Regions from separate parts of the Microbacterium sp. Cr-K32 genome, predicted to be linked through region 2. Evidence: riboswitches for the same ligand, from Rfam matches in the RefSeq annotation. Region 2 holds a riboswitch; the other holds the start of a gene.

Region 1 (15,322 bases), on a different contig from region 2:
GACCACGCCGGATGCCGCCGGGGCGAGGCGCGCCCGGCTCTCGGTCCGTGCGCGCCATCGGGGTGTGACGGTGATGCCGACCGCGATGATCGCCGCGAGGATCAGAGACACCCAGGGCATCGAGAAGACAGCGCCGAGCACCTGCCCGGGGTCCAGCAGGAGCTGCCCGGATCGGATCGGGGATGCGATGGTCGCGTGCATGGGGAGTCCGTCCTCTTTGTGCCATATGTCTATCACAAGTTGTATCAGTGAGTAAACACAAAAGGTGAAGAAAGGAACGCTTCGCCGTTGTTCGCCCGTGTGCAGAAACCGCTGATCGGGAGGGGAAGCGGTTCGCTGTGAGCGAAGGTCCCCCATGAGGGGGATACGAATGTCCGCGGATCGTGGCACTCTGTCTTGTGGCCGATTGTCGGTCGGCATCCGTCTGCCGAGAAATCCGCCGCTCCATCCTTCCTAGAAAGTCCGCCTGTGCTGGGAAAAATCCTCCTCCGCTATCTCTCCCGATACCGATGGTTGCTGCTCGCGGTGCTGGTCTTCCAGCTCGCCAGCGTCGCAGCGACCCTCTACCTCCCGCGACTGAACGCCGACATCATCGACAAGGGCGTCGCCCGCGGTGACACCGGCTACATCTGGAGCACCGGTCTGTTCATGCTCGCGGTCTCGCTGGGGCAGATCATCGCCTCGGTCACCGCGACGTACTTCGCCGCGCGCGCAGCGATGGGCGCCGGCCGCGACATCCGCGCCGACGTCTTCGGCAAGGTCAGCGGCTTCTCCGAGCGTGAGGTCTCGCAGTTCGGCGCCGGCTCGCTCATCACCCGCAACACGAACGATGTGCAGCAGGTGCAGATGCTGGCGATGATGGGCGCGACCATGCTCGTCACGGCGCCGCTCCTCGCGATCGGCGGCATCATCTTCGCCGTGCAGACGAACGTCGGCCTCAGCTGGCTCATCGCCGTGTCTGTGCCGCTGCTGCTGATCCTGGCCGCCCTCGTGATCGGGCGCATGGTCCCGTTGTTCCGCAGCTACCAGGGCAAGCTCGACAACGTCAACCGCATCATGCGCGAACAGCTCACCGGCGTTCGCGTCGTGCGGGCATTCGTGCGCGAGCGCATCGAGGAGGACCGCTTCCGCGGCGCCAACACCGACATCATGGTCGTCGGCCGCAAGGTGGGCTCGCTCTTCGTGCTGCTGTTCCCGCTGTTCATGCTCATCCTGAACGTCACGGTCGTCTCGGTCATCTGGTTCGGCGGCATCGAGGTCAACAACGGCACGGTGCAGGTGGGCACACTGTTCGCCTTCATGCAGTACATCGGCCAGATCATGGGCGGCGTCATCATGGCGAGCTTCATGGCGATGATGATCCCGCGCGCCGCGGTGTCTGCCGAGCGCATCGGCGAGGTTCTCGACTCCGAGTCCACGCTGGTCCGCCCCGAGAACGGCGTCACCGAGTTCCCGGTCCCCGGATCCGTGGCGCTCGACGACGTCGAGTTCACCTACCCCGGCGCCGATTCCCCCGTGCTCACCGGCATCAGCTTCGCCGCGCAGCCGGGTGAGACCGTCGCGATCGTCGGATCCACCGGCTCGGGCAAGACGACCCTCGTGTCGCTCATCCCGCGCCTGTTCGACGTCTCGGGCGGTTCCGTGCACGTCGGCGGCACCGATGTGCGCGAGGCCGACGTCGAGTCGCTGTGGGACAGCATCGGCCTGGTGCCGCAGCGTCCGTTCCTCTTCACCGGCACCGTCGCGTCGAACCTGCGCTACGGCCGGGAAGAGGCCACCGACGAAGAGCTGTGGCACGCGCTCGACATCGCACAGGGTCGCGACTTCGTCGAGGAGATGCCCGATGGTCTCGACTCCCGCATCGCCCAGGGCGGCACGAACGTCTCGGGTGGTCAGCGTCAGCGACTCGCGATCGCCCGCGCGATCGTGCACCAGCCGCAGATCCTGGTCTTCGACGACTCGTTCTCGGCCCTCGACCTCACGACGGACGCGCGATTGCGGCAGGCGTTGTGGCGGGAGCTCCCGCACGTGACGAAGATCGTGGTCGCCCAGCGCATCTCCACCATCACGGACGCGGACCGCATCGTCGTCCTCGACGGCGGAACCATGGTCGGCGTCGGCACGCACGAGGAACTGCTCGAGACGAGCGACACCTACCGAGAGATCGTCGAGTCGCAGCTGGGGGTGGACGCATGAGCGCGCAGGACAACAACGAGAAGCGCACGGCCAGACGCGGCCGCGGCAAGGCGGCAGCGCCCGTCGCCGAGGTCGAGCTGAGCGCCGAGGAGAAGTACGAGGCCGAGCTCGCCGAGCAGGCACGTCAGAACTCCGGCGACTGGGACAGCGTCGCGCCGGGCAAGGCCGACAACTTCGGTCCGAGTTTCGCGCGCATGATCGGGCTGCTCAAGCCGTCGGCCATCTGGTTCGTCTTCGTGTCGATCCTGGGTGCGATCGGCGTGGTCCTGACGGTCGCGGCGCCCAAGGTGCTCGCCGAGGCCACCAACCTCGTCTACAAGGGCTTCATCTCCATCCAGCTCGGACAGCCGACCGACGGGTTCCCCGGCTTCCCGGCCGGGACGTCGCAGGATGTCGTCGTCGAGGCGCTGCGGGCCGGTGGGCAGGACGACTTCGCGAACCAGGTCGGCGCGCTGGGCGACTTCACGGTCGGCCAGGGCATCGACTTCGACGCGCTGCGTCTCGTCATCGCCGCGGTGCTCGGCATCTACGTGGCCGCGGCCTTCCTCACCTGGATCCAGGGCTACGTCATCAACGTGATCATGGTCCGCACCATGTGGCGGCTGCGCGAGTCGGTCGAGGCGAAGATCAACCGCCTGCCGCTGGCGTACTTCGACAAGGTGCAGCGCGGCGAGCTGATCTCGCGCGTTACGAACGACATCGACAACATCACACAGACGATGCAGCAGTCGCTCTCGGGAGCACTCACTTCGGTGCTCACCGTGATCGGCGTGCTCGTGATGATGTTCTCGATCTCGTGGCAGCTCGCGCTCGTCGCCCTCATCACGCTGCCGCTCATGGGCGTCATCTTCGGCATCATCGGACCGCGCTCGCAGAAGGCCTTCGGCACCCAGTGGCGCAAGGTCGGTCGCCTGAACGCCCGCGTCGAGGAGGCATTCTCCGGCCACGCGCTCGTGAAGGTCTTCGGCCGGGAGAAGGATGCGCTGGACAAGTTCCAGGTCGAGAACGAAGAGCTGTTCCAGGCGAGCTTCAAGGCACAGTTCCTCTCCGGCATCATCATGCCGGCGATGATGTTCGTCGGAAACCTCAGCTACGTGGGCATCGCGGTGCTCGGGGGTCTGATGGTCGCGAACGGCCAGCTCCGTCTCGGCGACGTGCAGGCGTTCATCCAGTACTCGCAGCAGTTCACGCAGCCCCTGTCCGAGCTGGGTGGCATGGCCGCGGTCGTGCAGTCCGGCACGGCCTCCGCCGAGCGGGTCTTCGAACTGCTCGACGCCGAGGAGCAGGAGGCGGACGACGCCGATGCCCCCGAGCTGGTGGAGGGCAAGGGCGTCATAGAGTTCGAGAACGTCGCGTTCTCGTACACACCCGAGCGTCCGCTCATCCGCGACCTGTCATTCCGGGTGGAGCCGGGGCAGACCGTCGCCATCGTCGGTCCGACCGGTGCGGGAAAGACGACCTTGGTCAACCTGATCATGCGCTTCTACGAGCTCAGCGGCGGGCGCATCATGCTCGACGGCCAGGACATCGCCGAGGTGACCCGCGACGAACTGCGGTCGCGCACCGGCATGGTGCTCCAGGATCCGTGGCTGTTCGCCGGCAGTATCCGCGAGAACATCCGCTACGGGCGCTCCACCGCGACCGATGACGAGGTTCTCGCCGCCGCCAAGGCGACCTATGTCGATCGCTTCGTGCACGCCCTCCCCGAGGGCTACGACACGGTGCTCGACGAGGATGCCGCGAACGTGTCGGCAGGCGAGCGTCAGCTCATCACCATCGCGCGGGCATTCGTCGCTCAGCCGTCGATCCTCATCCTCGATGAGGCCACGTCGGCCGTCGACACCCGCACCGAACTGCTGCTGCAGCACGCGATGGCCGCGCTTCGTGAAGGACGCACGTCGTTCGTGATCGCGCACCGACTGTCGACCATCCGCGACGCCGACCTCATCCTGGTGATGGAGCACGGTGACATCGTGGAGAAGGGGACGCACGACGAGCTCATCGCCGCGCGGGGCGCCTACTGGCGTCTGTACCAGTCGCAGTTCGAGCAGGCGGCGACCGACATCGACGCCGAAGACGCCCTCACCGGCACGACGCCCGTCGTCGTCTCGGGCGATGCGAGCGATGCCGAAGGTGCAGGAGAGGAGGCTGCGGCCGCCGTTGCCGGAGCCTCGATCGGTGCTCAGCTGCCCGCTGCCGAGACGGCGGCAGCCCAGGCCCTGCTGGAAGACGGGGCCGACGGTTCGAGCCACCGTTCCTGAGCGTTCCCGCCCTCCGGCATCCCCACGACGACGCCCCACTCCGCTCACGCGGGGTGGGGCGTCGTCGTACGCGGATCGCGTCGTCGCGGGCACCGGCACAGCGCGCGTGACGAGGTGTCAGGAGCGGTCGGCCCTGATTCCGAGCAGCTCGAGCGGGTGGGTCAGACGCCACCACGGGCTCGGCCCCTCCACATCCTCGGCCAGCACCAGAGGCGTGGTGACGGTGTTGAGCGGACCGGTCGTCGTCAGCGTGCCCACGGCGTCGTCCTGTTCACGGTCTTCGCCGAGATCGAAGGCCGTCGCCGCGGTGGCGGTCGCCCCGTTCCACAGCACCACATCGGCATCGGTCTCGGTGATGACGTCGACCTCCTCCCCCCAGGGGGTCGTGACCTGACCGACCACGGTGTCCTTCGCGACGGCGGGCGGCTGCGCCTCCAGCGCCGCTTCCGCCTCCGCGAACAGGGAGCGGGTGAGAGCGAGTCGCTCATCGTTGCCGGCCTGGTTCAGCGCCGCGGCGAAGAGGTGCACGGTCGTGTCGCCGATGACGACGTCCTTCGCGGTGAGCAGGTTCCAGCCGACGAGCGTGCCGGTCTTGACGCCGACGACACCGGGATCGTCGAGCATCCCGTTCGTGTTGACGACGGTGCCGGCGCCCGGGAGGTCCACCGACTTGGTGCCGACGATCTCGGCGAACACCGGGTTCTGCATGGCACGCTCGCCGAGGGTGACCAGCGCCTCGGGGGTGGCCACATTGCGCTCGTCGAAGCCGGACGGCGTCACCACGGTGATGCCGGTGAGGCCTCGTTCGCGCAGCCACACCTCGGCGGCCCGGGCGAATTCGCGATCGGACCCCCAGATCTCGCTCGCGAGCCGGTCGATGTAGTTGTTCGCCGATCCCATCAGCGTGCCCTGCAGGAGTTGATATTCGGTCAGCACCCCGCCGATCGGCACATCGAGTGCGGACTGGTCGCTGCGCCGGTAGTCCCAGTACTTCACGCTGTCGGCCCGGGTGAACGAGAACTCGGGCCCCTGTTCGCCCACCGCCAGCGGCATACGGTCGAGCACCATCAGGCTGCTCACGACCTTAGTGATGCTCGCGATGCTCACCGCATCGGGGATCGAGGCCGCAGTGGTCATGCCGGAGATGCCGACGGCGCCCGCGCCCTCGGTGGGCCAGGTGACGGTGGCTGCGGCAGCGGGCGTCGTCGCGAACTCGACGGACTGCACTGTCGGAGGTACCTCGTGCAGCGGCCAGAGCAGCGTGGTGCCGGCATACGCGGCGACGAGGCCCACGAGCGTGGCCAGTGGAACGAGGATGCCGGGACGGGCGATGGCCGGGCGCAGGCGTGCACCGCGGAGCAGACCGTTCGTCCGCTCGGCTTCCGACGTCTCGTCGAGAGTCGCGGTGGCGGTGTGGTCGGCCACCGTCGCGGGGTCCACCCAGGTCAGAGCGGTGGCGGTGGTGGTCTCGTCCGCCCACTGGGGGGTGGTCGCGTCGAGCGCGGCGAGGGGATCGTCGGCGTCTCCCGCGGCAGTCTCACGCGGAACGAATGGCGGTTTCGTCAGAGCGGGCGTGGCCGGTTCCGGGGCGACCACCGATTCCGGTGCGAGCGCGCGGGTTGACGTCTGCTCGGCCGTGAGCACCGAACCGCCCGACGCGGCATCGACGGGGCCGGAGGGGGCGGTGGTCGCGGGGCCGTCGTCACGGACGACGCCCGTCGCCTCGTCGGCGGGATCTGTTGCGGTCACTCGTTCACGGTACCCAATCCCGGGCGGGTTCCGCGGCGCACAGCCCTGTCGCCACGCGGGTGTCGCCAGCGGGTAGGATCTTCAGCACAACCACGGGAGTCCGGCGAGCCGGGCTGAGAGGGAGCGAATCGCGCTTCGACCGTCGAACCTGATCTGGGTCATGCCAGCGCAGGGAGGAGTTCAGATGAGTACGCCTACGTCCACATCCGCACAGCAGGCATCCGCCGATGCGAACGGGCTGCACCGCCCATCGATCTGGCGCTGGCGCGTCGTCGACATCGTCGTCGCCGCTGTCCTCGGCGTCGCGATCGGTCTCGTGTTCTGGGGATGGAACACCATCGGATACGCCTGGTTCGGCGCGGCCGACGCCCTGACACCGGGCCTCGGTGGCATCGCCGTGGGCATCTGGCTGCTCGGCGGTGTCGTCGGCGGTCTCGTGATCCGCAAGCCGGGGGCCGCGCTCGTGGTCGAACTGGTCGCCGCGATCGTGTCGATGCTGATCGGCAACGTGTGGGGTGTCTCGACCGTGTTGTCGGGCATCGTGCAGGGCCTCGGTGCAGAGCTCATCTTCGCCCTGTTCTTCTACCGTCGTTTCGGGATCGCAGTCGCTGCGCTCGCCGGCGTCGGAGCCGCCGTGGCCGCCTGGGTGTTCGAGCTGTTCTACGGCAGCTCGCCGAACATCCTGAAGTCGGTCGAGTTCAACACGATCTATCTGATCAGCGTGGTCGTCTCCGGGGCGATCCTGGCCGGCGTGGTCGGTTGGCTGCTCGTGCGTGCCCTCGCCGTCACCGGCGCCCTCAACCGCTTCGCCGTCGGGCGAGAGCACGTGCGCGAGGTCTGAGCGTGACCCTCGCCTCCCCGGCCCGCGTGCAGGCTGCGGGCTGGGGCTGGCGGTACGCCGGTCGAAAGCGTCCCGCCGTCGCGGACGTCTCCTTCACGATCGAACCGGGGGAGCGGGTGCTCCTGCTCGGCGCCTCGGGTGCAGGGAAGTCGACGCTGCTCGCCGGTCTCGCCGGGGTCCTCGGCGATGACGACGAGGGGGAACGGACGGGTTCGTTGCGCATCGACGGTGCGCCCCCCGAGTCACGGCATGGTCAGGTCGGACTCGTCCTGCAGGACCCGGACGCCGGCATCGTGCTGTCGAAGGTCGGCGACGACGTCGCGTTCGGCTGCGAGAACCTGGGCGTCGCGGCGTCCGAGATCCCGGGGCGCGTCGCCGAGGCGCTCGACGCCGTCGGCCTCGATGTTCCGCTGCGACGCCCCACGAAGGCGCTCTCCGGCGGGCAGAAGCAGCGGCTGGTGCTGGCCGGTGTGCTCGCGATGCGACCGGGTCTGCTGCTGCTCGACGAGCCCACCGCGAACCTCGACCCGGACGGGGTGCGGGAGGTGCGGGCGAGTGTCGAGCGCGCCGTCGAGACGACCGGCGCGACGCTCGTGGTCGTCGAGCACCGCACCCCGATCTGGATCGATCTGATGACGCGCGTGATCGTGCTGGCGGCCGACGGAGGACTCCTCGCCGACGGTGCGCCCGCGCAGGTGTTCGCGGCCCACGGCGACGTGCTCGCCGATGCGGGGGTGTGGGTGCCCGACCGCGGCATCGACCTTCCGATGCTCGAACAGGTTCCCGCCTCCGATGCCCTCACGGCCTCCGCGCTCTCGATCGCGAGAGAGGCGGGCGTCGTCGTGCAGTCGGGGCTCGACCTGCGCGTGCCGCGTGCGAACGCGACCGTGATCACCGGGCCGAACGGCGCGGGCAAGTCGACGCTCGCACTCACCCTCGCCGGCCTCATCCCGGAGCAGGCCGGCGAAGTGCGTTCGGCACCCGAGCTGGCGGGGCGCAAGGGCCCCCGCCCGATCCGCTGGTCCTCGCGGGAGCTGCTCACCCGTATCGGCATGGTCTTCCAGGAGCCGGAGCATCAGTTCCTCACGCAGACGCTGCGCGACGAGCTCGCCGTCGGCCCGCGCGCCCTCGGGTGGGACCGTGGGAAGACGGACGGCGTCGTCGAGGAGCTGCTCGAGCGCCTCGGACTCGCATCTCTCGCGCTCGCCAACCCGTTCACGCTCTCCGGCGGGCAGAAGCGTCGACTGTCCGTCGCGACCGTGCTGGCGGGAGCACCCGAGGTGATCGTGCTCGACGAGCCGACCTTCGGGCAGGACCGGCGTGGATGGATCTCGCTCGTCGCGCTCCTGCAGGAGGAGATCGCGCGTGGTCGGTCGATCGTCGCGGTCACGCACGACGACGCCGTGATCCGACACCTGGGCGGGCATCGCATCGAACTGGGACGCGAAGGGGAGGCGACATCGTGACGGCGGTCGAGACCGCACGGACGGTATGGCTCGACGGTGTGAACCCGGTGACGAAGCTGGTGCTCGCGGTGCTGCTGTCGGTGCCGCTGTTCGCGTCGATCGACGTCACGAGCGCGCTGGCCGCGATCGTCCTGCAGCTGCTCTGCCTGCCGTTGACCGGACTGCGGCTGTCGACGGTGCTGAAGCGCCTGCTGCCGATCGCGATCTTCGCACCGATCGCCGGCGTGAGCATGCTGCTCTACGCCGAACCCGCAGGGCGGATCTACTGGACCTTCGGATTCGCCACGATCAGCGAGGATTCGATCACGCTCGCGATCGCGGTGAGCCTGCGCGTGATCGCGCTCGGACTGCCGACGATCCTGCTCTTCGGCGGCACCGACCCCACAGAGCTCGCCGATGCGCTGGCCCAGGTCGCGAAGCTCCCGAGTCGCTTCGTGCTCGGCATCCTCGCCGGCACCCGGATGCTGGGCCTGTTCCTCGACGACTGGCGCACCATGCGCCTGGCCCGTCGTGCACGGGGCGTGGGGGATCGGGGTGTGCTGCGACGATTCTTCTCGATGGCCTTCGTGCTGCTCGTGTTCGCGGTGCGGCGCGGGTCCACGCTGGCACTCGCGATGGAGGCGCGCGGCTTCGGCTCCGGCATCCCCCGCACCTGGTCGCGACCGTCGCGGTTGCACCCGCGCGATGCGGTGGCGCTGATCGGCGGCATCGCGATCATGGCCCTCGCCCTTGCCGCCGCCGTCCTCGTCGGGACCTTCCGGTTTGTGTGGAGCTAGGGTCGGCTAGCTCGAACGCGGCTGGAAGTAGTGCTCCCGGTGCAGAGCACAGCGCTCGTTGAACGGGGCGGTGCAGCGAGGGCAGCCCGTCACCGCGAAGTACTCGGTGATCGTGAGTTCGTGCCCGCACGCGCCGCAGAGGATCGCCGCGGTGTCGTGCTGATCCGGCGCCCACTGCTGCGCCGGATGCCCCGCCGACTCCTCGTGGCAGCGGTGGCACGGGTAGTGATCGCCACAGCAGGCGAAGCGGATCGCGATGATGTCCGTCGGGCCCCGGTAGTGCACGCACCGGGTCATGTCGTCGACGACCGGGCCGAACACCGGCGGTCGACCGGCGGGTGGGGGCGCCACGCTCATGTCTCGTTCCAGAGCCGCCGGTAGTAGTCGAGGCGCTCGCGGTCGGGCTCGACCCCGTAGGCCTCGATGAGCGTGTCCTCCCAGCCAGATCCGAAGTTCCACATCGTGCTCATCGATGCCACGGCGATGTCGGCCCAGCGGTCGGCGACTCCGAGAGCTGCGAGATCGACGAACGCGGCGGGACGGCCGGCGGCGTCGAGAAGCGTGTTCGGCATGCAGGCATCGCCGTGGCACACCACCAGTCGGTCGATCGGCGGCGTCTGGAGCAGCTCGTCGGGCACGATCGTTCCGCGGTCGGCGGCGTTGGCGATCCGCCACTGCGTGCTCCACTCCCAGGGGCATTCGGCCACGGGCAGGGCGTCGTGCAGCGCCCGCAGGCCCGCGCCGACCGCCCGCACCGCGGTCTCGGGCTGGTCGGCCCAGCGCGGGTCGACGGCACTGCTCGCGTCGAGCGCGACGGTGACGAGCCACTCGTGTGTCTCGCCCTGCCCCTGTTCGAGCACCTCGGGCACCGCGATCCAAGTGCGCGCCCACCGCATGCGCTCGGCTTCGTCGCGCATGTTCGCCTCATCGTCGAGGGGCCCCCACTTGATGTACCGGCCGTCGTCGGTGCGGAAGGTCAGCCCGCCGATCCCGTTGAGCCAGACCGGCACGAGCGCCGCACCGCGGGCGAGCTCGCGCACCCGCGTCGGCACGTCGAGGGAGGCGGAGGGGATGCTCATCCGTCCATCCTGCCCGACGGCGACGGGTGACGGCGACGGCGACGGGTGACAGCGACGGGTGCGGTTCATCGGCTCTCGTCGCGCAGGCCTTCGAGGTAGGCGTTGTAGGCGTCGAGCTCAGTCGTGCCGTGCGCATCGGCGTAGCGGTCATCGGCGGCGGCGCGGGCCGTGTCGTCACGGAACCACCGATGCATCACGTACACGAGCATCAGCAGCGTCGGCGCCTCGCCGTAGGACCAGGCCAGACCGCCCGCCAGACGCTGGTCCTCGAGCGGATCCATCCCGAGGGCGAGGGTCGGGGCGACGAAGTGGTCGACGAGCATCGTCGTCGCCATCATCAGGAAGACCCCGAAGAACGCGTGCAGGGCGGCCTCGGCGAAGACGTCGAGTGCCCGCCCGCCGTGCCCGAGACGCACGGGGAGGGGATCGGAGCTCAGCACCGGGATCGCGAACAGGATGCCCACGATGAGGAACCCGACCTCCAGGGCGATGTGACCGCCGGGAGCAGCGAGGACGCGATCGGCGAGACCGGCCAGATACAGACCGTAGAACGCGATCAGGTACACCGGCAGGGCGATCCACGGGCTCAGGATCCATCGGGCGACGCGGCTGCGGAGTCCGCCGTGCGCGGCACGCAGCGCGGCGGCACCCAGCCCGGGGTGGGGCGTGGCACGCAGGAGCAGGGTGCCCGGTGATCCGAGCACCAGCAGGGGCGGGATCGCGATCATCAGCGTGAGCTGCTGGAACATGAACACCGACATCAGCGCGTAGCCGTATGCCTCGACCCCGAGACCGGTGACGGCCGCGAGCGCGAGGCAGCCCAGGAGGAACACGACCGTGCGCCAGACGGGCCACCGGCGGTGCTGCCGCCAGAGGCGGATCGCGCCGACGAGGTACGCCATGGCCAGCACGGCGGCGACCAGGGGCAGGAGGGGGAACGGGCCCGGTGCGGGCAGCACGAGGTCGGCGAAGGTCGGCGGCGCGTCCGGCATCCAGTTGTTCATCCGTTCGCGCCCTCTCGTTCGTCGTCCGGCCGGTCGCCGAGTGCCGCGTTCCGTGTCTGCGCACGGTGACGGACCCCGGCCCCGATGACGAGGACGACGCCTCCGATCGCGAGCGCGACGTCGGCGAGGTTCCCGATGAACCAGTTCCCGTACGCGAGGAAGTCGGTGACATGGCCGATGCCGAACCCGGGGGGAGCGAGCAGACGGTCCAGCACGTTCCCGATGGCGCCCCCGAGGATGAAACCCAACCCCCAGGCCCGCCACGTCGTGCGTGCGCGGACCGCGGCGACGAACAGGGCGGCGACGGCGCCCACGCCGACCACGGTCAGCACCCAGGTCGCCCCGGAGCCCAGCGACAGCACCGCCCCGGGGTTGTAGGCGAGCTGCAGGCCGAGCGCATCACCCAGAACGGGTATCCGTTCCGTCTGGCTGAGCCCGGCGATCGCGGCCGCTTTGGTGCTCTGGTCGATCAGGACGACGAGGCCGGCGATCACGAAGGCGACGGCGTACTTCGGGACGCTCTCACGCTTCATCGAACGGTCCCGTCTCCGCTGCCCGATCGCGTCTCCGCCGCGCGCGCCCCGCCAAGACCACCCCGGTCGCTCCGAGGGCGAGGAGGAAGCCGATCCAGACGAGGAAGACGGTCCCCAGGAATCCGAGGTCGTCGCGCTGCACCCTCCGCTCGCCGTTCTGCTGCTCGTGCGTCGTGCTGCTGGTCGGTGTGGGTGTGGGTGCGGGTGCGGGTGCGGGGGTCTGAGTCGTCGCGGGCGTATCCGTCTCTGAGCGGCCGAGCATGCTGTGGGGCACGTGTGCGGCCGCCGACTCCCCGCCGACGAGCAGGATCAGGACGCTGAGCACCGCTCCCATGACGGTCCTGCCCACCGCGCGCCGCATCGTCCAGCCGATCGGGTTCGTCTGCGGACTCGGGCGTTGGGGAGCGCGCCGATCGGCGTCGTCCACGGGGCTTTTCATGGGTCTCCTTCGAGGGGTGAGAGCAGATTGTTCGAGAGGGCGGAGCCTCGGATGGTGCCGCGCACGCAACGCACGGCTTCAGGAGTCGGGGTCGCGCGGAGTGGACACCTGGAGTCGACGCACGGAGTCGACGCGAGATGTCGACGCGAGACGTCGACACAGGAGGTCGACAGGGACATCGAGGGGATGCCGCGGGGGAGGCCGGGTTGCGAGCGATCGATGCGGTCGCGCGGGTGCGGCCGGCGGATCAGGTTCGGGAGAGGCCGAGCTGGAGGAGGGAGAGCGTCGTCGCGCGTGGGCGCGGGGGAGATGCGGACGATCGACGCAGAGCCTCGGATCCGGCTCGGAGTCGCATGACCAGTGCCCGGCGGTGCGCTGCGCGTGTTCGCAGGAGCATCACGGCGAGCCCGCACAGCACGCCCAGAGCGCAGAGCGCAGCTCCGACGAGAGCGCTCGTCCCGCTGTCGGGTGCGGCGGTGAGGACCTGCTCCTGGGCGGCTGCGGCCGCATGGTCGAACGCGTTGACGACTGCGGCGGTGAGGGAGGGGGCAGCGCCGTTCTCGTCCTGCGCCCCGTGGGTGGTCACGGCGAAGGCGAAGAGCAGCAGGAGCGCCAGGCTCGCCGTGGTAATGAGCCGCATTATCACCGGCGGGGCGACGGTGCCCGCGGATCGGAGGATCCCGGGCGAGCGGCGCATTCTCCGGATCCTACCCGCATCGGTTATCGGGTTCCTTCGCGCGCGAGGCGGTGTCGTAGGCTCGCTCTCGACGCCGTACCTCGGCTCGTGGTGAAACCAAGAACCACGTAGGCTGGGACTGCGTTCCATCAATGCATGTCGCACGACGACGTTCGAAGGAGAACATCAGATGCAGATCAGCGGACAGGGTGCACTCGTCACCGGAGGAGCCTCGGGTCTCGGACTCGCCACGGCGCGCCGGCTCGTCGCCGCGGGAGCGCACGTCACGATCATCGACCTCGCCTCGTCGAAGGGTGCCGAGATCGCGGACGAACTCGGTGGGCTGTTCGTCGCGGCCGACGTCACGAACGCGGATGAGGTGCAGGCGGCCGTCGCAGCCGCGCAGTCCGCCGCTCCGCTGCGGGTGGTCGTGAACTGCGCCGGCATCGCGCCGCCCGCCAAGGTGCTCGACCGCGAAGGCAACCCGGCTGTGCTCGCCGACTTCGAGCGCGTGATCCGCATCAACCTCGTCGGCACGTTCAACGTCATCTCGCAGGCATCCGCCGTGATCGCGAAGAACGAGCTGCACGACGAGGAGCGCGGCGTCATCGTGAACACCGCGAGCGTCGCCGCGTTCGACGGTCAGATCGGCCAACCCGCCTACTCCGCATCCAAGGGCGGCGTGCACGCCATGACCCTCCCGGTGGCGCGCGAGCTCGCCCGCTACGGCATCAGGGTGTGCACGATCGCTCCGGGCATCATGGAGACCCCGATGCTGATGGGTCTTCCGCAGGCGGCCCAGGACTCGCTCGGCCAGCAGGTGCCTTTCCCTTCGCGCCTCGGACGCCCCGACGAGTACGCCGCTCTCGTGCAGCAGATCGTCGAGAACGGCTACCTCAACGGCGAGACCATCCGTCTCGACGGTGCCATCCGCATGGCGCCGCGCTGACCCGCGGCACCCCTCAGAACCCGCGATCGAGAACACAGGAGAACCCATGTCCCTTGCAGGCAAGACCATCTTGATGTCGGGCGGCAGCCGCGGCATCGGCCTCGCGATCGCGCTGAGGGCGGCTGCCGACGGAGCGAACATCGCGATGCTCGCGAAGACCGACACCCCGCATCCGAAGCTCGAAGGCACGATCCACACCGCGGCCGAGCAGATCCGCGCGGCCGGCGGCCAGGCTCTGCCGATCGTCGGCGACGTGCGCGACGACGACGACATCACCGAAGCGGTCATGAAGACGCAGGGCGAGTTCGGCGGCATCGACATCGTGATCAACAACGCCAGCGTCATCGACCTCTCGCGCTCGCTCGACCTGAACGCCAAGAAGTACGACCTGATGCAGGACGTCAACGTACGCGGCACGTTCATGCTCTCGCGCGCCGCCGTGCCGATCCTGAAGGATGCCGAGAACCCGCACATCCTCTCACTGTCGCCGCCCCTCAACCCGACCCCGAAGTGGTTGGGCGCGCACACCGGATACACGCTCGCGAAGTTCGGCATGACCATGGCGACCCTCGGCCTCGCCGCCGAGTTCGCACGCGACGGGATCGCCGCCAACACCCTGTGGCCGCGCACCACGATCGCGACGGCGGCCGTGCAGAACCTCCTCGGTGGTGACAAGGTCATGGCTGCGAGCCGCACGCCCGACATCTATGCGGACGCCGCGTATGCCGTGCTGCTCAAGCCCGCGGCGTCGTACACCGGTCAGACGCTCATCGTCGAGGACGTGCTCGAAGCCGACGGTGTGACCGACTTCTCCGGCTATGCCGCGATCCCCGGCACTCCCGACAGCGCGCTCTTCCCCGACATCTTCCTCGACTGAGGTTCCCGCGGCCCCGGAGACAGAGCGGGAGCAGATAGATGGGGTCAGATCAGCAGGTAGACCGCACCGACGATCGTGAGTGCGATCACGATGCGGTCGAACACACGCTGATTCATGCGACGGGCGACCCGCAACCCGAGGAGCGCGCCGACCACCACGAGCGGTGCGAGCACGGCATCCATCAGCAGTACCGCTGGCTCGAACAGCCCGAGGCCCGCGAGGAACGGCACCTTGATCACATTGATGATGGCGAAGAACCACGCGGAGGTACCGAGGAACACCTGCACCGGGGTGCGGGTGGCCAGGAAGTACATCGACATGACGGGCCCGCCGGCGTTCGCGACCATGGTCGTGAAGCCGCCGAGCGTGCCGTAGGCGCCTGCGAGCAGGATGCCGCTGGAGGGCGGTGACGCGGTATCCGCTCTGCTCTGCCGCCACCGGCGCCACAGCGTCACGGCGATCATGAGCAGCAGGAT
Region 2 (15,322 bases):
TGCCTCCCACGAGCTGCGCAACCCCCTCAACGCCCTGCTCCTGCGCGTCGAGCATCTGGCGACGGGACTGGGGAAGGAGTGGCAGGGTGATGTCGAGGAGACGCGGGAAGAGGGGCGACGGATGACCCGCATCCTCGAAACGCTCCTCGGGCTGGCTCGTGGGGGACGAGGCGACTCGACCATCTCGGCGGTCGACCTCGCGACGCTCGCCGCTCGCCGACGGGACGCGTGGCGCGACGTCGCCGCCCAGCGCGGGGTCGTCTTGCGTGCCACGGGGGTTTCGCCGGTGATGAGCGTGACCGACCGGACGATCGTGGAGAGTGCGCTGGATGCGGTGATCGACAACGCCGTGAAGTTCTCTCCCGAGGGCGCGCCGATCGAGATCGGTGCGGAACGCGAGGGCCAGGTCTGCCGGATCACCGTCCGCGATCACGGTCCGGGGCTGACGGAGGAGCAGGCCGCGGCGGCGACCGACCGGTTCTGGCGCAGTGCCGACAGCGGGGACACCCCGGGGTCCGGACTCGGCCTCGCCATCGCGAGTGACCTGCTCGCCACGGTCGGCGGCGAATTGGCCGTCGCTGCGGCGGAGGGCGGCGGTCTCGCTGTCACACTCGTGCTCCACGATGGGACGACCCCGTGACGGCCGGCGTGCGACGGTTGCTCGCCGGCGCGAGCGCTCTCCTGCTGGCGGTCGGCGTGACCGCGTGCAGTCCGCGTGCGAGCGAGTGGACGGACGAGGAGTACGCCATCGCCAGCGGCGGGTCCACCGGCGTCTACTACGACTACGGCAGCCACCTGGCCGAAGACCTGTCGGACTCGTTGGATATCCGGATGGTCGCGCAGGAGACGGCGGGTTCCGTCGACAACCTGCTGCGGGTGAGTTCGGGGGAGGCGCTGATCGGGTTCGCGCAGGGAGACGCCGCGGCAGACGCGGTGGCGGGCTCCGGCGCCTTCGACCATCCGCTGGAGGTGCAGGCCCTCGCCCGCCTGTACGACGAGTACGTGCAGGTCGTCGTACGCGGAGAGTCGGAGATCTCGGGTATCGGGGATCTGGCCGGCCGCACCATCTCCCTCGGTGCGGAGAACTCCGGGGTGAACGTGATCGCCGCTCGGGTGCTGGATGCGGCAGGTGTCGATCTCGGCTCCGTGCGCAATCCCCAGCTCGACCTCAGCGAGTCGATCGAGGCGATGGAGCGTGGCGACATCGACGGCTTCTTCTGGGTCGGCGGGCTGCCCACCCCGGGGGTGGCCGAGCTCTCGGAGAGGTCATCGGTCCGCCTGCTCCCGATCGAGCAGGAGTGGGTCAACGAGGTGAACGAACGGTACTCGCACGCGTATCGACCGGCCGACGTCCCGGCCGGCACCTACGGCCTGCAGGATTCCGCGCCCACGATGGCCGTTCCCAACTATCTCGTCACCGCAGCCTCCACCCCGGACGCCGTCGCTCGTGACGTGCTCGCCGGATTGTTCGATGCACGTCTGCGCATCGCGGGGGAGGTGCCGACCGCCGCGCTGCTGGACCGGCGTTCGGCGATCTTCACCGGCCCCGTCCCGCTGCACCCCGGGGCAGCCGACTACTACCGGGATCAGCGCGGCTGACTGCTCAAGAAATCCTCAAGAAGTCTGACACCGTGGGTGGCGCTCTGCCATTGTGAGGTCGATCGCGCACGATCGTCGCCTGTTGCTCAACTGTCGTTGGGGAGCTGCAGCAGGACGATTCCGCGGCCCGTGGGGGCGGGCCGCGGGGTACCCATGCACAGCAGCATTGGTGCCGCGATCAGGTGATTACGAACGTGTAAATCTCACCGAGGTGCCTGGAGACCCGCGTCCGACGTGGCTAGTTTGGAGAAATGATGACCTCTGATACCCCGCTTGTCGTGGTCGAGAACGTCCAGAAGCACTACGGCGACTTCCAGGCGCTCACCGACATCGACCTGACCGTCAACTCGGGAGAGGTCGTCGTCGTGATCGGCCCGTCCGGCTCCGGCAAGTCGACTCTGTGCCGCACGATCAACCGCCTCGAGACGATCACGAGCGGCACCATCCGCATCGACGGCAAGGAGCTGCCTGCGGAGGGGAAGGGACTCGCCCACCTGCGTGCGGACGTCGGCATGGTCTTCCAGTCCTTCAATCTCTTCGCACACCTCACGATCCTCGAGAACGTGACCCTCGGCCCGATCAAGGTCCGCGGCCTCAAGAAGGCGGATGCCGAGAAGGAGGCGATGGTGCTGCTCGAACGCGTGGGCGTGGCGCAGCAGGCATCGAAGCTCCCGGCCCAGCTGTCCGGCGGGCAGCAGCAGCGCGTGGCGATCGCCCGCGCCCTCGCGATGCAGCCCAAGGTGATGCTGTTCGACGAGCCGACCAGCGCCCTCGACCCCGAGATGATCAACGAGGTCCTCGACGTCATGGTCGAGTTGGCCCAGGACGGCATGACGATGATCGTCGTCACCCATGAGATGGGCTTCGCCCGCAAGGCCGCCGACCGCGTCGTCTTCATGGCCGACGGACGGATCGTGGAGGAGGCGACTCCCGAGGAGTTCTTCACGCACCCGAAGAGCGACCGCGCCAAGGACTTCCTCTCGAAGCTCCTCACGCACTGACGCCCCCGCACCGACCACACAGACCCTGCACACACAGCACACGAAGGAGACGCACATGCGACGCACACGGACACTGGCAGGTATCGGAATCGCAGCGGCCGCGCTGCTGGCGCTCACGGCCTGCAACAGCGGCACGCCGTCCAGCACAGGAGCCCCGGAGGGCGGCGACGAGGGCGACACCTCCAGCAGCACGCCGTGGACCGTGCTGACCGACGTCAGCATCGAGGGAAGCCCGACGTTCGACCGGATCGAGTCGGCAGGCACGGTCAAGGTCGGCGTCAAGGAGGACCAGCCGGGTCTGGGGTACCTCGACCCGGTGACCGGCGACCGCACCGGATTCGACGTCGACATCGCCCGCTGGATGGCGGCATCGCTCGGCGTCGACCCGGAGAAGATCGAGTTCCAGGCGATCGCCTCCGCGAACCGCGAGCAGGCCATCGTGAACGGCGACATCGACTACTACGTCGGCACGTACTCGATCACCGACAAGCGCAAGGAGCAGATCTCGTTCGCCGGGCCGTACTTCGTCACGGGTCAGGGCCTCCTCGTCGGTGCCGACAGCGACATCAAGAGCGTCGATGACCTGAGCGCGGAGACGACCGTCTGCTCGGCGACCGGCTCGACGCCGATCCAGAACATCAAGACGAACTACCCCGACGTGCCCACCAAGGAGTACGACACGTACTCGAAGTGCGTCGAGGACCTCAAGAACGGTCAGGTCGACGCCGTCACGACCGACGAGGCGATCCTCATCGGCTACGCGGCCCAGGACCCGGACAAGCTGAAGGTCGTCGGAGAGCCCTTCAGCGAGGAGCGCTACGGCATCGGACTCGCCAAGGGCGACGACGCTCTGGCCGAGTACTTCAACACGCAGCTGACCGACGGCGGCAAGATCTGGCAGCAGATCTTCGACAACAACCTCGGCGCGTCCGGCGTCAAGGCGACCCAGCCCGAGGTCGACCCGATCGGTTGATCCCGGCGGGGCGGTCGACCCGGTCGACCGCCCCGCTCATCGGCACGAACCACCCGAGAACCCGAATCGACAGGAGCAGCAGTGGGAGTCATCACCGACCACCTCGACCTCTGGGGAGAGGCACTGTGGGGAACCATCGTGCTGTTCCTGGGTGGCGGCATCATCGCGCTGGTCCTCGGGCTGATCGTCGGAGCCGCGCGTGTGTCTCCGGTTCCGATCGCCCGCGCCGTCGGCGGCGTGTACGTCAACTGGATCCGCAACACCCCGCTGACGCTCGTCATGTTCTTCTTCGCGTTCTGCCTCCCGATCCTGCTGGGGGAGCGGGTGAACCCCCTGCCTCTGGCAGTGGCCGCTCTCGGCATCTACACCGCGACGTACGTCGCCGAGGCGCTGCGAGCCGGCATCAACACCGTGCCCGTCGGCCAGGCCGAGGCGGCGCGAGCGATCGGCCTGAACTTCGGACAGGTCATGCGCTACGTCGTGCTGCCGCAGGCGACGCGCTCCGTCGTCCCGCCCATGATGAGCGTCCTCATCGCCCTCATGAAGAACACCACGGTGGCTGCGGGCTTCTCCGTCGCCAACCTGGGGACCATCCGGGCGGCATTGAGCGAACAGGGGGAGAACGCTCTGGCCGTGCTGCTCTGGGTCATGGTCGTCTTCGTGGTCCTGGTGCTGCTGCTCGCCTGGGTGCAGCGCGTTCTCGAGAACAAGTGGAGGATCGCGCGATGAGTTCCGTTCTTTTCGACGTCCCCGGCCCCCGTGCCATCGCCCGCAACCGGCTCATCGGAGCCGCCACGGTCCTCGTCGTCCTCGCCGTGCTCGGCTGGGTCGTGTGGAGGCTGTTCGCCACCGGACAGTTCTCCGCCGAGAAGTGGAACATCTTCACGTTCTCCGCCGTCTGGGTCCGCTTCGGCGAAGGGCTGCTGGCCACGCTGGCCGCCTTCGCGGTCGCCGGCGTCGGGTCCATCGCGCTCGGCTTCCTGCTCGGCATCGGCCGCCTGTCGGAGCACGCCTGGGTGCGTGAGCCCGTCCGGTGGATCATCGAGGTGCTGCGAGCGGTGCCCGTGCTCATCCTGATGATGCTGCTGTACTACGGCCTTCCCGTGATCGGCGTGAAGATGCCGCCGTATTGGGCCGTCGTGATCGCTCTGATCGTGTACAACGGCTCCGTGCTCGCCGAGGTGCTGCGTGCCGGCATCGAATCGCTGCCGCGCGGGCAGAAGGAAGCCGGCTACGCGATCGGACTCCGGAAGACCGGGGTGATGTACTTCATCCTGATCCCGCAAGCCGTGCGGGCCATGATGCCGGTGATCATCGCGCAGCTCGTCGTGGCGCTCAAGGACACCGCGCTCGGATTCATCATCACGTACCAGGAGCTCCTCTACGTCATCAACCAGATCGGCAACCAGGCGCCTTACGGATCCCCGCTGATCCCCGCGGCGATCGTCGGCGGATCGATGTACGTGGCCGTGTGTCTCCTGCTCTCCTACATCGCCTACCGCCTCCAGCGCCGTGCCAAGCGCTCGCCGAAGGCCGGGCCGGCGGTACCGGATCCCCGTCAGCACGGGGGCGAGACGAACACCTCGCTCATCGTCCTGCAGGGCGACGGGTCCGAGGCGTCGCGCTGATCCGCGAAAGCGACCCACGCGCCCCCGGTAGACTCGATTCTCGTGTCAGAGTCTCTTGAAATCACCCCGGAAGCGGTCGAAGCCGCTGTCGCCGACGCCCTCGCGGCGATCGCCGCAGCCACCGACACCGCCGAGCTGAAAGCGGCTCGTGCCGCACACGTCGCCGACGGATCGCCGCTCGCGGTCCTGAATGCCTCGATGCGACAGGTCGCCCCCGAGAACAAGGCCGCTTTCGGCAAGCTCGTGGGTCAGGGACGCGGGCGGGTGACGCAGGCGCTGGCGGCGAAGGAAGCCGAACTGGCGGAGGCCGAGGTCGCTGCGCGGCTCGAGGCCGAGCGGGTCGACATCACCGCCGTGCCGTCGCGCACCCGCGTCGGTGCCCGGCACCCGCTCACCCTGCTCCAGGACCAGGTCTGCGACATCTTCGTCGGCATGGGATGGGAGATCGCGGAGGGGCCGGAGCTCGAGCACGAGTGGTTCAACTTCGACGCCCTGAACTTCGATGTCGACCACCCCGCCCGTCAGGAGCAGGATACGTTCTACGTCGACCCCACCTCCCGCCATCTCGTGATGCGCACGCACACGAGCCCGGTGCAGGTGCGTTCGATGCTCGACCGCGAGGTGCCGATCTACGTGCTGTGCCCCGGCCGCGTGTACCGCACCGACGAGTTCGACGCCACGCACCTGCCGGTGTTCACCCAGTTCGAGGGACTCGTGATCGACAAGGGCATCACGATGGCGCACCTCAAGGGCACACTCGATCACTTCGCGAAGCAGCTCTTCGGGCCCGAGGCCAAGACGCGCTTCCGCACCAACTACTTCCCCTTCACCGAGCCCTCCGCCGAACTCGACCTGTGGCACCCGACCTTCAAGGGCGGCGCGCGCTGGATCGAATGGGGCGGCTGCGGCATGGTCAACCCGAACGTGCTGCGCGCCGCCGGGATCGACCCCGAGGTGTACAGCGGCTTCGCGTTCGGCATGGGCATCGAGCGGGGACTGATGTTCCGCAGCGACGTCCAGGACATGCGCGACATGGCCGAGGGCGATGTCCGATTCAGCGAGCAGTACGGGATGGTGGTGTGATGCGCGTCCCGCTTTCGTGGTTGCGTGAGTACGTCGATCTGGCAGCGGATGCCACGCCCGAGGATGTCCTCGCGGCACTGGTGACCGTCGGATTCGAAGAAGAGGATGTGCACCGCTTCGACATCACCGGTCCCGTGGTCGTCGGACAGGTCGTCTCGCTCGAGGCCGAGCCGCAGTCGAACGGCAAGACCATCAACTGGTGCCAGGTCGACGTCGGCGAGGCGAACGGCGGCATCCGCGGGATCGTCTGCGGTGCGCACAACTTCGTCGCCGGTGACAAGGTCGTCGTGACGCTGCCCGGTGCCGTGCTTCCCGGTCCGTTCCCGATCGCCGCCCGCAAGACCTACGGTCACGTGTCGGACGGCATGATCGCGTCGGCGCGCGAGCTCGGCCTGGGCGATGAGCACAACGGCATCGTGGTGCTGTCCGATCTCGGCATCGACGCGCCCGTCGGCACCGACGCGATCGCTCTGCTCGGCCTCGATGACGTCGCGGTGGAGATCAACGTCACTCCCGACCGTGGATATGCCTTCTCGCTCCGCGGCGTGGCCCGTGAGTACGCGCATGCCACCGGTGCGACCTTCCGCGACCCGGCCGAGCGCGACTTCGCCGAGCTCCAGCCCGGGTCCGGGCACACGACCGTGGTCGATGACGTCGCACCCGTGCGCGGGAACGTGGGTGCGAGCGAGTTCGTGACCCGCGTCGTCCGCGGTGTCGACCCCTCACGTCCGACGCCGCCGTGGATGGTCGCCCGGCTGAGTCTTGCGGGCATGCGCTCGCTCGGCGTGCTGATCGACATCACCAACTACGTGATGCTCGAGCTCGGCCAGCCGCTGCACGGCTACGACCTCGACAAGCTCACGGGCGGCATCACGGTGCGCCGCGCCACTCCCGGCGAGAAGATGACCACGCTCGACGGCGTCGAGCGCGCTCTGCACGCGGAAGACCTCCTCATCACCGACGAGTCCGGCCCGATCGGCCTTGCCGGCGTCATGGGCGGTGGCACGACCGAGATGAGCGACACCACGCGGAACGTGCTGATCGAGGCGGCGAACTTCGACCCCACGACCATCGCCCGCTCGGCACGTCGACACAAGCTGCCCAGTGAGGCGTCCAAGCGCTTCGAACGCGGCGTCGACCCGCTGATCCCGTTCGTGGCCGCCCGCCGAGCTGCCGACCTCATGGTCGAGCTCGCCGGCGGCACGCTCACGGAGGAGGGTGGCGCGCTGTTCACCGAGGTCTTCGTCGGCGAGATCGAGCTCCCCGCCGGATTCGTGCAGGGGCTCATCGGCGTCGACTACTCCGACGACGAGATCACCGGTGCGCTGACCACCATCGGTGCCGATGTCACGGCGTCGGATGCGGGTTCCGGCTGGAGCGTGATCCCGCCGACCTGGCGGCCCGACCTCACCGACAAGTGGACGCTCGCGGAGGAGGTCGCCCGCATCCACGGGCTCGACCGCATCCCCTCGGTGCTGCCGACGCCCCCGTCCGGTCGCGGCCTCACCGCCGACCAGCAGGGTCGTCGACGCGTAGCCGATGCCCTGGCTGCTGCCGGTCTCGTCGAGACGCCGTCGTTCCCGTTCACCACCGAGGCGCAGAACGACCTCCACGGCTCTGCATCGGGTGAACACCTCCCGAGCATCCGCCTGGCGAATCCACTCGACGGGCAGGCGCCGTATCTGCGTCGTTCGCTCATTCCCGGTCTGCTGCAGACCGCGCACCGCAACATCTCGCGCGGACTCACCGACCTGGCGATCTTCGAGACCGGCGTGGTCTTCCTGCCCGAGCCGGGCGTGGAGTACGGCACGGACGAGGTGCCGCCGCTGGGCGAGCGCCCGTCCGATGAGACGCTCGCCGCCCTGAACGCGTCGATCCCGCCGCAGCACCGGTTCATCTCTGCGCTGCTCACCGGCCTTGTCTCCCCGCGTCAGCCCGGTCGTCCCGCCGAAGCCGCAGGTCTCGCCGAGGCACTGGACGCGGTCCGCGTCATCGCGGCGGCGGCCGGCGTCGACATCGACGTGGTCCAGGCCGAGCGTGCGGCCCTGCACCCCGGACGCACCGGATCGCTCCGGGTTGCCGGGGAAGAGGTCGGCTACGTCGGTGAGCTGCATCCCGCTGTGGCGGAGGGCGCCGACCTTCCGGGGCGCGCGACCGTGTTCGAGCTCGACCTCGACCGCATCCTGTCGCTCGCCGGTGGTCGGGTCGTCGCGGCCTCGCTGTCGACGTTCCCCGCTGCGACGCAGGACGTCTCGCTCACGTTGCCGGCAGACGTTCCGGCCGCGGACGTGCAGGCGGCTCTCGCCGAGGGTGCCGGTGCGCTGCTGGAATCGGTGCGTCTCGTCGACGACTATCGCGGGGAGGGCGTGCCGGAAGGGGCCAAGAGCCTGACGTTTGCCCTGCGCTTCCGTGCCGACGATCGCACGCTCACGGCGGCCGAGGCCACCGCGGCCAAGCTCGCCGGTGTCGAGGTCGCTGGGCAGCGCTTCGGCGCAGCACTGCGCGACTGAGCACGGGAGCACGACGCACCGCGCCGTGGGACGTACCGTGTCGTCGGTCAGACGATTCCGGTCGGCGCCGGAGTACCGTGGCGGGATGAGAATCCTCCCCCAGGGCACTCCGGCCGCCGTCCCGGATGACGCGCGGCCGCTCGGAGAAGGACCGTTCCTCGAGTCGGGCATGCAGATCGACTGGCACTATCGGAAGCCGGGATGGCAGCCGGGGGAGCCCTCCAGGATCGCTCCGATGCGGGTGGTGCGCGACGACGAACGGGGGCTCGTCGCATGGCTCGCGCCCGGAACGCTGCAGGAGGCTCCGGGAGCTCTCGGCGGACAGCGAGTGCGTGAAGTACCGCTCTCGCGTCGCTGGCTCGAGCCGCGGACGCGCATCGTCGAGCCCTGGCGCGGGAACGGCGTGCTGTGCATCGCCCCCGCCGGGCTGCCATGGTCGGTCTGGTTGTTCTGGAGCGACACCACAGGCCCGGACTGGTCCTTCGCCGGCTGGTACGTGAACCTCGAGAACGCACATCTGCGCACCGATCACGACACCTACTCGTCCGACCACATCCTCGACGTCGAGATCGATCCGGAGGGCGGCATCCACCTCAAAGACGAGGACGAGCTCGTCGCCGCGATCCAGCAGGGGCGTCTCAGCCCCGAGCAGGCGGCGCAGATCGAGCGGCACGCGGACGCGGCCATCGCCTCGTTCGAGTCCGGTGACTGGTCGTTCGACGCCGCGTGGACACGTTGGCAGCCCGATCCCGCGTGGAGCGTCCCGGTGCTCGCGGGCCTGGATCGTCTGAGCACGCCCCCCGATCTGCTCTGAAGCGATCTGCTGTGGGCGGAGGAGGTTCCGCAGAGATCCGCCACCTGATGACATGGAATCATGACGGATGTTCTGATCCTCGGCGGTACGGGCTGGCTCTCCGGGCGCATCGCCCGGAGGTGGGTCGACGAAGGCGCCGCGGTCACGTGTCTCGGCCGCGGTTCCCGTCCGGCCCCCGAGGGTGCCGTGCTCGTGCGCGGCGATCGTGAGGATGCCGACGTCTATGCCGATCTCTCGCGGCGGGACTGGGATCACGTCGTGGACGTCTCGTCCCAGGCGGTGCAGGTCGAGACCGCGGTCGATGCGCTCGGCGATCGGGCGGGGCGCTGGAGCTACGTATCGTCCGTCTCGGTGTACTCCGATGACGAGACGGTCGGAGCAGATGAGTCGACGCCGCGACATCCGGCTGCGAGCCCGGGTGATGAGTACGACTACGGTGCGCAGAAGGCAGCAGCCGAAGATGCTGTCCTGCGCCTGGGGGAGCGCGGCTTCATCGTGCGCCCTGGGCTCATCGTGGGCGACGGCGACCCCAGCGACCGGTTCGGGTACTGGGCCGCGGCGTTCGCGCGAGCAGGCTCGGAAGCCGTGCTGCTGCCGCCGCTCGAGGGAAGGAGCACGCAGGTCATCGATGTCGACGATCTCGCGGCGTACATCGTCACGGCCACACGCAGCGGCGTGGTCAACGGCGTGGGCGATGAGCACCCCCTCACCGATGTGCTGGGTGCGGTGCGCCTCGCGGCCGGTCACACCGGCTCCGTGTACGTCGCGGACGAGGGATGGCTCCGTGCGCACGACGTCGAGTACTGGGCGGGGCCGCGGTCCCTGCCGCTGTGGCTGCCGACCGACATGAGTGGCTTCATGACCCGCTCGAATCGCGCATTCCACGCGAGCGGCGGGCGGCTTCGTCCGCTCGCGGACACGATCGAGCGCGTCGTCGCCGACGAACGGTCACGAGGCGTCGACCGGGAGCGCCATGCCGGCCTCACACGGGCAGAGGAGAGGGCTCTGCTGAGCGATCGCTAGACTGCGAGCAGTGACACGGGGTGCCGCGATCCGCGGCTGAGAACAGACCCGTCGAACCTGATCTAGTTCGTACTAGCGAAGGGATGTCGCGATGAGCGATCTTCTGCGTCCTGAATCCACCCACGACCTCGCCGGTTCCGCCGCGACCCTCCTGGAGGTGCTGCGCGAGGCTCCGCCGTTGACGCACTGCATCACCAATGCGGTCGTGACGGGATTCACCGCCAACGTGCTGCTGGCACTGGGCGCCGCACCCGCGATGGTCGACATCGTCGACGAGGCGGGGATGTTCGCCGGGGTCGCCTCCGGGGTGCTGATCAACCTGGGGACTCCCACGCCCGAGCAGCGGGCGGCGAGTCTGGAGGCGGTCGCCGGAGCCGCGGCGAACGGTACGCCTTGGGTTCTCGACCCGGTAGCTATCGGTGCGCTTCCGGTGCGCACCGCCCTCGCCCACCGGCTCGCGCAGCACCGACCGACCGCTATCCGCGGCAACGCCTCCGAGATCCTCGCCCTCGCCGGGCTCAGCACGGGCGGACGTGGGGTGGATGCCACCGACACCACGGACTCCGCAGCCGATGCCGCCGCAACGCTCGCGCGGACCACGGGCGCGGTGGTCGCAGTGTCGGGGCCGATCGATCTCATCACCGACGGGGTGCGGATGCTGCGCCTCGCCAACGGCCACGAGCTGCTGACCCGTGTGACCGGAGGAGGATGCGCGCTCGGCGCGGTGATGGCGGCCTTCCTCGGTGCGGCCGAGGCGACGGATCACGATGCGCTGACCGCTGTGGCTTCCGCGAGCCTCGTCTACACGATCGCCGCCGAGCGGGCAGCGGCGACATCCGCGGGGCCGGGCAGCTTCGCCGTCGCCCTGCTGGATGCGCTCGCCGCGGTGGGCCCCGACGACATCAGAGCCGATGCACGCGTCGAAGGCGGCGTCCGGTGAACGCCGATCTCTCGCTCTACCTCGTCACGGACGCGGCGCTCTGCGGGGACAGAGGCGTCGTCGAGACGGTGCGCCGAGCGGTCGACGGTGGGGTGCGAATCGTCCAATTGCGCGATAAGGACGCGACCGACGCCGAGACGGTCGATCAGCTGATCGCGTTGTCGCGGGTGATCGACGGGCGGGCGCTGCTCGTCGTGAACGACCGGCTGGACGCCGTGGTCGCTGCCCGGGAACGGGGCGCTCGGGTCGACGGCGTGCATCTGGGACAGGGCGATGCCTCCGTGCTGCGTGCGCGTGAGGCGCTCGGACCCGACGCGCTGATCGGCCTCACCGCGAACACTCGTGCGCATCTCGACGCGGTCGATGCTCTGCCCGCCGGCACCGTCGACTATCTGGGTATCGGTGTGATCCGCCCGACCGCCACCAAACCCGATCACCCCGCTCCTCTCGGCGTCGACGGCTTCCGTGATCTCGTGGCTGCCAGCTCTCTGCCGTGCGTGGCGATCGGCGGCGTCGGCATCGATGACACGGAACCCCTCCGCGACGCCGGTGCGGCCGGCCTCGCCGTCGTCTCGGTGCTGTGCGCCGCCGACGATCCCGAGGCCACGGCAGCGGAGTTCCGCCGGCGCTGGCTCGCCGGCGCCGTGCCGAGGGTGCTCAGCATCGCCGGCAGCGATCCGTCCGGGGGCGCGGGCATCCAGGCCGACCTCAAGTCCATCGCCGCGAACGGCGGATACGGGATGGCGGTCCTCACTGCGCTGACGGCGCAGAACACGCAGGGAGTGCGTGCCGTGCATGTGCCGCCCGCGCACTTCCTCCGCGCGCAGCTGGATGCGGTGTCGGACGACATCGTGATCGACGCCGTGAAGATCGGGATGCTCGCCGACGCCGACGTCATCCGCGTGGTGGGTGCGTGGCTCGACCGCGTTCGTCCGCCGGTCGTCGTGCTCGACCCCGTTATGGTGGCGACCTCCGGCGATCGGCTGCTGGATCCGGATGCCGAGCGGGCGCTGCACGATCTCCTCGCGCGGGCGACTCTGGTGACCCCGAACCTCGCCGAGCTCGCAGTGCTGTCCGGCCGCGACGTCCTCGACTGGGAGGACGCGCTCGCCGCGGCGGAGCAGCTGTCGGCCGCGGTCGGGGCGGCTGTCCTGGTCAAGGGGGGACACCTCGACGGCGATTCGGCTCCGGATGCGCTGGTCGATGCGCATCGCGGGACGCGCCAAGAGTTCGCCGGCACCCGGATCCCGACCAGGAACACGCACGGCACCGGCTGTTCGCTGTCGTCCGCGCTCGCGACGCTCCTCGCGCGCGGGGAGCGGCCGGCCGATGCGGTCAGCGCCGCGCGCGCCTGGCTCCGCGAATCCCTGCGCGCAGGGGACGCGCTGAGCGTGGGGCGGGGTCACGGGCCGATCGACCACTTCGCCGGGCTCCGGGAGCGTGCGGGGACAGAGACTCGACCGGCGGCTGACGACATCGCCGAGGACTGGTGGCAGGACATCGCGGAGATCCGCGCGGGGATCGACGAACTCGCGTTCATCCGGGCGCTCGCCGAGGGGACGCTGGAGCGCGGCCCCTTCCTGACCTATCTCGCGCAGGACGCGCTGTATCTGCGCGAGTACGCCCGTGTCCTCGCCGAGGCCGCCCGGCTCGCGCCGACGTCGGAGGAACAGGCCTTCTGGGCCGATTCCGCGCACGGCTCGATCGTGGGCGAACTCGAGCTGCACGCGTCGTATCTGACCCCGGCTCAGGGAGTGAGCGCGGCGACGTTCGCCGCGGAGCCGGGGCCGGCGACCACCGCGTACCTCGACCACCTGCGCTCCGTCGCGTTCGGCGGCGACTACGGCGAGATCGTCGCGGCCGTCCTTCCCTGCTTCTGGCTCTACACCGACCTCGGCCGACGCCTGCATGCCGGAGAGTTCGGGGAGTACGCGCGGGATCCGCAGCATCCCTTCGCGTCCTGGCTCACGACGTACGCGGATCCGGCATTCGAGGCGGCGACGGAGAAGGCGATCGCCTACGCTTCCGAGGCTGCGGCGCAGGCCGATGCCCCGACCCGTGCGCGCATGCGCCGGGTGTTCGCGGTGTCGAGCGCACACGAGCTCGCGTTCTTCGCCGCGCCGATGGGGCTGCAGCCTCTCAGATGACGGGGTGGATTTGCGGTGGCCGCCGGGGCCGCGCTACTGTCGCGACATGCCTTCGGCCGCCACCGCTTCTCCGACGCTCGCTCCGAGCGTCATCGCTGTGCGCCGACGCCGCGGCCGCCGACTGTAGGCGACCCCGCCCTCCTGCCTGCGCACGCGCAGCGGTCGAGAGCCGGTGTCGCCGCCTCCGGCCCCGTCCCCGGTCCTCCCTTCGAGGAAGGACCCGACCGTTAAGGTAGAAGCATGACGTATTCCGTCGCCGTCTCCGGCGCATCCGGCTACGCAGGCGGCGAGATTCTCCGTCTCCTGGCCGATCATCCCGACATGGAGATCCACACCGTCACGGCGCACTCGAACGCCGGGCAGCCTCTCGTCGACCACCAGCCGCATCTGCGCTCTCTGGCACACCTCACCCTGCAGGACACGACGCCCGAGATCCTCTCCGGCCACGACATCGTGTTCCTCGCACTCCCGCACGGGCAGTCGGGGCAGTACACCGATGCGCTCGGTGCGGCTCCGCTCGTGATCGATGCCGGAGCCGACCATCGGCTCACGTCGGCATCCGCGTGGGAGGCGTTCTACGGCGGGGCGTTCCACGAGCCCTGGACATACGGCGTCCCCGAGCTCCTGATCGACGGGGTCAAGCAACGAGAGCACCTCCGCGGCGCGACGCGCATCGCGGCTCCCGGCTGCAACGCCTCGACGGTGAGTCTCAGCCTCGCGCCGGGCGTCGCCGCCGGCGTGATCGACCCCTCGGACATCGTCTCGGTGCTGGCGGTCGGTCCGTCCGGTGCGGGGAAGAGCCTCAAGACGAACCTTCTCGGCAGCGAGATCCTCGGCACCGCGAACCCGTATGCGGTCGGGGGAACCCACCGGCACATACCGGAGATCCGTCAGGCGCTCGCCGCGGCATCGGGTATCGACGCCGACGGCATCCGTATCTCCTTCACTCCGGTGCTGGTGCCCATGTCGCGCGGAATCCTCGCCACGTCGACCGCACGGATCGCCGACGGCGTGACCGATGCGCAGATCCGCGACGCCTGGCAGAGCGCCTACGGCGACGAGACCTTCGTGCAGCTGCTGCCGGAGGGACGCTTCCCGCGCACGGCCGACGTGCTCGGCGCCAACACCGCGCTGATCGGGCTCGCGATCGATCGCGCCGCGAACCGGGTGACCGTGGTCACCGCGGTCGACAACCTCGTCAAGGGCACCGCCGGCGCTGCCATCCAATCCATGAACATCGCGCTGGGGCTTCCCGAGGCCCGCGCCCTCTCAGTGAACGGAGTCGCGCCGTGAGCGTCACCGCCCCCGCAGGTTTCGAGGCGGCCGGTGTGGCCGCAGGACTCAAGTCCACCGGCAAGCCCGATGTCGCCGTCGTCGTCAACCGCGGACCGCGCAAGGTCGGCGCCGCCGTCTTCACGAGCAACCGCGCCAAGGCCAACCCGATCATCTGGTCGCAGCAGGCCGTCGCCGACCGGGTGGTCGAGGCCGTCGTGCTCAACTCCGGCGGGGCGAACTGCTTCACCGGCGCTTTCGGATTCCAGACGACGCATCAGACGGCTGAGAAGGCGGCCGAGCTCCTCGGCGTCAGCGCCGGCGACGTGCTG

The links. A riboswitch is a leader RNA that binds a small molecule or an ion and turns the genes downstream of it on or off. The one in region 2 is predicted to bind thiamine pyrophosphate.
Region 1: it holds a riboswitch for thiamine pyrophosphate, as region 2 does, so the genes downstream of both, GZ64_RS0117030 (ECF transporter S component) here and thiM (hydroxyethylthiazole kinase) in region 2, are expected to answer to the same signal.

What each region holds. Positions count from the first base shown of each region.
Region 1 covers NZ_JARD01000028.1:522,265-537,586, reverse strand. The annotation lists gene GZ64_RS0117050 (hypothetical protein) at 1-201, opposite strand, end outside; gene GZ64_RS0117045 (ABC transporter ATP-binding protein) at 469-2,196, shown strand; gene GZ64_RS0117040 (ABC transporter ATP-binding protein) at 2,193-4,457, shown strand; gene GZ64_RS0117035 (D-alanyl-D-alanine carboxypeptidase family protein) at 4,575-6,206, opposite strand; TPP riboswitch at 6,289-6,398, shown strand; gene GZ64_RS0117030 (ECF transporter S component) at 6,391-7,047, shown strand; gene GZ64_RS0117025 (ABC transporter ATP-binding protein) at 7,044-8,513, shown strand; gene GZ64_RS0117020 (energy-coupling factor transporter transmembrane component T family protein) at 8,510-9,289, shown strand; gene GZ64_RS0117015 (CHY zinc finger protein) at 9,296-9,646, opposite strand; gene GZ64_RS0117010 (aminoglycoside 3'-phosphotransferase) at 9,643-10,368, opposite strand; gene GZ64_RS0117005 (cytochrome c oxidase assembly protein) at 10,434-11,372, opposite strand; gene GZ64_RS0117000 (signal peptidase II) at 11,369-11,905, opposite strand; gene GZ64_RS0116995 (hypothetical protein) at 11,895-12,344, opposite strand; gene GZ64_RS0116990 (hypothetical protein) at 12,592-13,041, opposite strand; gene GZ64_RS0116985 (SDR family NAD(P)-dependent oxidoreductase) at 13,211-13,969, shown strand; gene GZ64_RS0116980 (SDR family oxidoreductase) at 14,016-14,846, shown strand; gene GZ64_RS0116975 (sulfite exporter TauE/SafE family protein) at 14,891-15,322, opposite strand, start outside.
Region 2 covers NZ_JARD01000015.1:18,276-33,597, reverse strand. The annotation lists gene GZ64_RS0107250 (sensor histidine kinase) at 1-640, shown strand, start outside; gene GZ64_RS0107245 (TAXI family TRAP transporter solute-binding subunit) at 637-1,599, shown strand; gene GZ64_RS0107240 (amino acid ABC transporter ATP-binding protein) at 1,854-2,600, shown strand; gene GZ64_RS0107235 (glutamate ABC transporter substrate-binding protein) at 2,656-3,573, shown strand; gene GZ64_RS0107230 (amino acid ABC transporter permease) at 3,655-4,302, shown strand; gene GZ64_RS0107225 (amino acid ABC transporter permease) at 4,299-5,201, shown strand; gene pheS (phenylalanine--tRNA ligase subunit alpha) at 5,244-6,284, shown strand; gene pheT (phenylalanine--tRNA ligase subunit beta) at 6,284-8,794, shown strand; gene GZ64_RS19420 (DUF402 domain-containing protein) at 8,880-9,608, shown strand; gene GZ64_RS0107205 (NAD-dependent epimerase/dehydratase family protein) at 9,669-10,631, shown strand; TPP riboswitch at 10,638-10,732, shown strand; gene thiM (hydroxyethylthiazole kinase) at 10,723-11,571, shown strand; gene GZ64_RS0107195 (bifunctional hydroxymethylpyrimidine kinase/phosphomethylpyrimidine kinase) at 11,568-13,718, shown strand; gene argC (N-acetyl-gamma-glutamyl-phosphate reductase) at 13,959-15,011, shown strand; gene argJ (bifunctional glutamate N-acetyltransferase/amino-acid acetyltransferase ArgJ) at 15,008-15,322, shown strand, end outside.